DNA from 3 places in the Delftia sp. JD2 genome. Region 2 is predicted to be linked to each of the others. Evidence: predicted binding sites of a transcription regulator. Region 2 holds the regulator's gene; each other region holds the start of a gene.
The links. The regulator LexA, encoded in region 2, represses DNA repair genes until DNA is damaged. The targets are predictions, from matches to a motif close to ACTGTATNNNNATACAGT.

Region 1 (2,265 bases), on a different contig from region 2:
GTAGTGACCACAGGTCAAAACCAGGACTCAAAGAAGAAATTACGCTGTCGCGAACGACTTAGCCAGTGTGGGCGGGCGAGCCTGCGGAATGCTCATCCTATGAGTGTAGCCCTTGCTGAACCATCACAGCAAGTGGCTATACGACAGAGCTCATCCGTGATGAAAGGAGTCACTGCAATGGGAATATGGGCACACTGCAGTGCCCCCATGGCCTGGACCGAGGAAGTCAGACCTTCCCTCTCTGCCCTATTTGACGGTCTGCGTCAGCGCCTGGGCTGCCTGAGTGCTCTTTCCCGGCATCGGGCGCCACCTCTTCCAATCGCTTGATATGACCACTGCTGCCCAGCGGGTCATCGGCTTGGTTGGGTGGAAGTTCAGCCCCTGGACCTGCATCACGCATATTGCCTCCGTGGCCCAGCTTCTGCTCGATGTCGCTTGCCTCAGCTGCTCGCGACGTCTCGGTGGTAGTCGGCTTCATCGGTGAACTCACTCCATCATTTGTCGGTGGACTGCTTCAGGTGCTGCTCAACCGCCGCTGAACTCGTTCCCACTGCTTTCACCGCCGCCTTCAGCTGCTCCGGGGTCACGTTGAACTTCTTCGACCAGTCGCGCAGTTCGTAGTCTTCGTTCACATCGATGCGCGTGCGGTCTTGACCGCCGGTCTTGGTCTTGTCGTCAGACATATCGCTCTCCTAAGGCACGGGGCCCAATGCCACGCTGGAGTCGATGGTCGGTCTCATGCGTTCAGGGCAAGGCCAGTGTGGTCCCAAAGCGGCTGCCAGCCTGTTCCGACATGTGTGTTCCGAGGGGCAGTGACGTTTCAAAAACAGGGTAGCACTAGCACAGAGCCCCAGTGGTATGCCAGCTCATACAGCTGGTTCTTGGTGCCTGTTTGGCGCGTTATGAGGAGATTTTCTAGGATTAGATGCAGGCTTGACGCTAATAAATTCCTGAGATGTAACGGTGGTGGATGTGACGTCTTCCTTGCAGACAATGGTGCGCGCTTCGTGATACTGTATAAAAAAACAGTTCCCCAGCCATGCCCACCCTACCAAACTACGCTCAAGACGATGCTGCTGGCCGCAATGCTGCTTCCCTGCGTGCGTTGGTCCAGTCTTCCGGCCTCTCCCAGGTGGTCTGGTGCGGCAACGAGCTGGGTTCGCAGATTGTGGAGACGGTGTCTTCCGGGTGGCCCGAGTTGGACAAGGAGCTACCCGGTAGTGGGTGGCCGCGCCGCTCGGTCACCGAAGTGCTGACAGCCCAGCCTTCAGTTGTTGAGTGGCGGTTGCTTGCACCAGGTTTGCGCCCCATCATCGAAGCAGGTGGCCAGGTCGTTGTCATCGGACCGCCGCGCAATCCACACCTCCCTGGCCTGACCCATATGGGTCTGAACGACAGGCAGCTGGTGTGGATTAAGGCTGATGTCCCGTCTGAGCGGCTTTGGACCACCGAGCAGCTCATCAAGTCCAATTCTGCGGGGGCCATCATTGCGTGGTTGCCGAAAGCCCGACCCGACCAGTTGCGTCGACTCCAGGTGTGCTCTCAGGGCTGCGAAGCACCAGTTTTCTTGTGCCGTCCGGAGGCGGCACAGCACGAGTCGTCTGCTGCACCACTACGCGTGCAGGCATCAGCCGGTCTGGACTGGGAACTGAACGTGCAAATCCTGAAGCGCCGGGGCCCGCAGCAGGAACACTCCATGGTGCTTGCATCTGTGCCAGGTGGGCTTGCATCGGTCCTGACCCCAAGACTGCGCCGCCCGAGTTCACTCATCACTCCAGAGGTTCCCCATGTTGTGGGTCGCCCTGCTACTGCCTTCCGGCCCGCACACGTCGCCGCTTGATGACCAACTGCGTGGACTCTCGATGTATGCGCTGCAGTTTTCGCCGCGCACGGCCATTGTTGAGAACGCGGTAGTCGTCGAGCTGGAAGCGAGCGTTCGTTTGTTCCGTGGCAAGCGGGCCCTGCGAGACCGCATCGCTGCAGAGGTTCCCGCGTTGGGGGTTGAGCAGATAGCTTGGTCCTCCACCAGTCTGGCCGCATTGGCATGTGCTCGGGGTGGGCATGAAAACGGCATCAAGGGCGCGTTGACGACCCTTCTGGACCCACTGCCGATGGAGACATTGGCTGCGGTGAAGCCGCACCTGACAACGTTGACGCAATTGGGCTGCCGAACGCTTGGCGATGTCAGGGCATTGCCACGGGGCGGGATAAGCCGGCGTTTCGACAAGCAGCTTCTGACAGCGCTAGACCAGGCGTATGGGTTGC
Region 2 (2,265 bases):
GGCTGCGCCGGCAGCAAGGGCAGGATCAGCTGGGCATCTCCATGGTCTGCAGCGCGTGCGGCCTTGCCGCGGCGCTGCTGGCTGCGCCGGCGTGCCTTGCTGAAAGAGATCACGTTGGCGGGCTCGGGTGCTGCGGCAGGTAATGGCTGGCACGCAGGGGCTTGTGCAAGAGGCATGGCCGACTCCATGGCGGTCGCAGTCAGGCGGATGCCATGTGCCAGGCGCAGGAAGGAAAAAGAAGACAGTGTTGGCAGAGCGAATCCCATGTGACGACTCCTGTTGGCGTGTTTCAAAGAGGCATGGACACAGGCAGGATTGCGGTTTGCGGGCAAAGCTCCGCCCAGGGCGAAGCTCCAAGGCTTCGCGCCTACCACCTGGGCGGTGCGTGAAATGGGGTGAGGCGGCCTGAGAAGGGCCGCCAGTCCGGCTTACATGGACATGCTGTTGCGGATCAGTCCCACGGCCAGGCCTTCAATGGCAAAGGCCTCTTCGGGGGCGACGCGGATCACCGGGTAATCGGGGTTCTCCGGCAGAAGTTCCACGCCCTGCGTGGTGCGGCGCAGGCGCTTGACGGTGACTTCGTCACCCAGGCGCGCCACGACGATCTGGCCGTTGCGGGCTTCGTGTGCGGACTGCACGGCCAGCAGGTCGCCGTCCATGATGCCCGCGTCGCGCATGGACATGCCGCGCACGCGCAGCAGATAGTCGGGGCGCGTCTGGAACAGGCTGGGCTCGACGGAATAGGTTTGGTCGATGTGTTCCTGCGCGAGAATGGGCGAGCCCGCCGCAACGCGGCCCACCAGGGGCAACATCAGCGGTGCCAGGGCCGACAGCGGCAGTCCGAAGCTGGTGCCGCGCGCGGCATTAATGTTGCGCACGGTGTCGGTACGCAGGCGAATGCCGCGCGAGGTGCCGCTGACCAGTTCGATCACACCTTTGCGGGCCAGGGCCTGCAGGTGTTCCTCGGCAGCGTTGGCGGACTTGAAGCCCAGCGTGTTGGCGATTTCCGCGCGGGTGGGAGGCGCGCCCGTGCGGGAGATGGCGGCCTGGATCAGGTCCAGGATCTGTTGCTGGCGGGCGGTGAGCTTGGGATGGTCGAGCATGGCGTGCGTCCGGTCCTTGAGGGCAGATGGCAGGCTGGGAGGCCATCTGATGATTTATACAGTATCTGTATTTTTAACCAGTTTTCCAAGAGGTGCAAGTGGGGCAGTCAAAGTTGGTGATTCTGGGCACGGGCGGGACCATCGCCGGCCGGGCGGATTCGCAGTCGCAGGGCGTGGGGTACAAGGCCGGGCAGATCACGGTGCAGTCGCTGCTGGAGGCCGTGCCGGACCTGGAGCAGCAGGCGCTGGGACCCGTGCAGACGCAGCAGATCGCGCAGGTGGACAGCAAGGATATGGACTGGCCCGTGTGGCGCGCGTTGCTGCGCGCCTGCATGCAGGCACTGGAGGATGCGGACACACGTGCCGTGGTGATCACGCATGGAACGGACACGCTGGAAGAGACGGCCTGGCTGCTGCATAGCCTGCTGCCGGCCACCAAACCCATTGTGTTGACCTGCGCCATGCGCCCGGCCACTGCCCTGTTGGCCGACGGGCCGCAGAATCTGCGCGATGCCGTGACCGTGGCTGCCAGCGGCGGGCGCAGCGGCGTATGGGTGGTGGCGGGCGGCGAGGTGCATGCGGCAGCCCAGGTGCAGAAGGTCCATCCCTACCGGCTGCAGGCAATGCGCTCCGTGGAAGGCGGGCCGCAGGCGTTGGTGGAGGAAGGGCGTGTGCGCTGGCTGGTGCCCGATGCGCCGTCCTCCCCCGCCGCGCCGTCCACGGGGGCCATGGTGCCTGCGACCATGTCATCTGATCTGCTGGCGCTGGATGAGCTGCCCTGGGTCGAGGTGGTGTTCAGCGGCGCCTTGGCGCGTGCCAGCGGCGTGGATGCGCTGGTGGCCGCAGGCGTGCGTGGCATCGTCGTGGCTGGCACGGGCAATGCGACGGTTCACGAAGGCATGGAAGCGGCCTTGCAGCGTGCCCGCGACAGGGGTGTCTGGATCTGGCGAGGCACGCGCTGTGCCGAAGGCCTGCCCGTGGCCTCCGGCCTTGGGACCAACCCGGCAGAGGCCGATCTGGCGCATCTGCCCGTGGCAAAGGCCCGGATTGCGATGATGCTGGCGCTGGCAGCGCAGCCGCGCGATTGAGCCTGCGGCGACGCCGGCATTTCTTCAGTTGCTGGCGGTCAACAAAAAAGCACCCGGCGGGTGCTTTTTTCGTT
Region 3 (2,265 bases), on a different contig from region 2:
AGTCGGGCGCGGACAGGTCGGCCGGGCCGCTCTGGAACGGGTGGAAGAAGGCGCCCGGCAGCGGCGCGAAGATGGCCGGCCAGCACAGCAGGCCGAACAGCGAGTTGATGAGCGCGTTCTCCACATAGAACACCGGCGCGGCGTCGCTGTGCCAGTGGTCGCGCAGCACGTACTCGACGGAGCTGGGCCGCGCCGGCAGTTCCAGCTCCACGTCCATGCGCATCTGCGCCACCACGGGCGCCAGCGCCGCCGCACGCCCGCGCGCGCCCTGCCCCAGGCTGCGGCGCAGGCGCGGCAGCATGCGCGCCACGCGCTGCAGCTCCTCGTCGCTCTCGGGCTGGGCCTGGGCGGCCTGGGCCAGCGCCATGGCATCGGCAAAGCGCTCCATGCGCTCGTACACGCGCATGCGCCGGTGGCGGGCGCCGGGGTAGCGGCTTTGCGCATAGGCCTGCTCGGCACGCTCCCAGTCCTGCATGCGCTCGCAGGCCTGGCCTATGCGCAGCAGCACCTTGGCACGGCGCTGCTCCAGCCAGGCATTGCCGCTGGCGCAGCCGGCCACCTGCTGCAGCAGCGCATCGATCTCCACGCCCTCATCCAGCGCCGCGCGGCAGGCCTGCAGGGCCAGGTAGCCATCGACATCGGCACGCGACTGGAAGGCCCGCGACGCCGCATCGAAGGCCACGGCCTCGTAGCGGAACACGCCCAGGTCGGCCAGCACGAATTCCGACCAGTCCTGGTAGAGGTTGCCGAAGAACATCAGCCGAAAGCGCTCGCACAGCGCGCCCACCATCACGCGCCAGGCGGCTTCCCCGGCTGCGACGCCCTGGGGCTGCCACTGCGCATAGGGCCTGGGCGCCTCATGCAGGGGCTGCAGGGCCTGCAAAAGCTCGGCCTTGCGCAGGCCTGAGTGAACGGGTGCGCCTGCGAACAGCTGCAGCAGCTCGGGCTTGGTGTGCAGCGCAAACAGCTCCTCCAGCGCCATGGGGTGGCCCGCGTCCAGCCAGCCCAGCTCCAGCAGGGGCGCGGCTGCCTCGGCAATGCCGGGGATCTCTTCGTACACCAGCTTGCCGGCCCGAAACCACGGCCCGCGTCGCATCAGCAAACGCACCATCAGCGCCTGCGAGGGCTGGGGCAGCTGCGTGAAACGGGTGAGGAATGCCTGCTCGGGCGCGTCCAGCAGATCGCCGTAACGCTGGTCAATCCAGTCCAGCGCGCGCTGGAAGTTGTGCAGGTAGTAGAAGCGGTGGGGAGGGAGCATGGGCCTGGCAGATCGGGCAGCCAGGCCGCTCGAAAACTGTATCTTTATACAGTCATCATATCAAACCCGGTAGTGCTCACTTCGCGCAACGGACTTGCCCCAGGCAGGCTCATCCGGCCAGGAAGCCGCCATCGATCGCCAGGCAGTGCCCGACCACAAAAGCCGCCTCGTCCGACATCAGCCAGACGACGGCCGTGGCCACCTCCTGCGGATGGCCCATGCGCCGCAGCGGCAGGCCCGCCGCCACGGCATGCATGTCGGCAATGCCCGAGCCCAGCATCATGTCCGTGACCACGCGGCCAGGGGCAACGGCATTGATGCGGATGCCGCGCGGCGCGTACTCCATGGCGGCGGCGCGGGTCAGCGACAGGGCCGCCGCCTTGGAGGCGCCGTACAGCGACAGGCCCGTATTGGGATTGCGTATGCCGCTGACGCTGGTGTTGTTCACGATGGTGCCGCCGCCCGTGGCCAGCATGGCCGCCAGTTCATGGCGCATGGCGCGGAAGACCGCACGCACATTCGTATCGAAGACCTGCGAGAAGACCGCATCATCCTGCTCAGCCAGCGCGGCACGCCGCTCCTGGAAGCCCGCATTGTTGAAGGCCGCGTCCAGCCGCCCGAAGCGCGCCACGGCCTGCTCCACCACCGCCGCCATGTCCTCCTGCCGCGTTGCATCGCAGGCCAGGAAAAGGCCTTCCGCCCCCCGCTGCCGGATTTCCTGCTCCAGCTCCAGGCCCAGCTCACGGCGGCGCCCCGTGACCACCACGGCGGCGGCGCCCTCCTCGGCCATGCGCAGGGCGGTGGCCCGGCCTATGCCGCTGGTGGCGCCCACCACCAGGCAGACACGCCCCCGCAGCCGCCCCGATGGTGCAAGGGCCGGCAGGGGGCCGGCCAGTTCCAACTGACGCTGCTGCATGTCCATGGCGATGTTCCTTCGCAATTTGGTTGCATGGTACAACCAAATTGCGAAACATGCCAGGCAGCCAAACGCGTGTGCTCTCCGCCTA

Region 1: the regulator LexA is predicted to act here: its motif matches at 1,013-1,030, upstream of imuA (translesion DNA synthesis-associated protein ImuA).
Region 3: the regulator LexA is predicted to act here: its motif matches at 1,294-1,311, upstream of ACM14_RS24985 (VRR-NUC domain-containing protein).

The regions. Positions count from the first base shown of each region.
Region 1 covers NZ_LFJT01000011.1:76,725-78,989, reverse strand. Annotated here, with positions in the region: gene ACM14_RS08550 (DUF3606 domain-containing protein) at 495-683, opposite strand; gene imuA (translesion DNA synthesis-associated protein ImuA) at 1,040-1,840, shown strand; gene ACM14_RS08545 (DNA polymerase Y family protein) at 1,788-2,265, shown strand, end outside.
Region 2 covers NZ_LFJT01000072.1:23,122-25,386, reverse strand. Annotated here, with positions in the region: gene ACM14_RS26440 (hypothetical protein) at 1-266, opposite strand, end outside; gene lexA (transcriptional repressor LexA) at 429-1,103, opposite strand; gene ACM14_RS26430 (asparaginase) at 1,202-2,191, shown strand.
Region 3 covers NZ_LFJT01000063.1:18,351-20,615, forward strand. Annotated here, with positions in the region: gene ACM14_RS24985 (VRR-NUC domain-containing protein) at 1-1,258, opposite strand, end outside; gene ACM14_RS24990 (SDR family NAD(P)-dependent oxidoreductase) at 1,368-2,180, opposite strand; gene ACM14_RS24995 (CocE/NonD family hydrolase) at 2,263-2,265, opposite strand, start outside.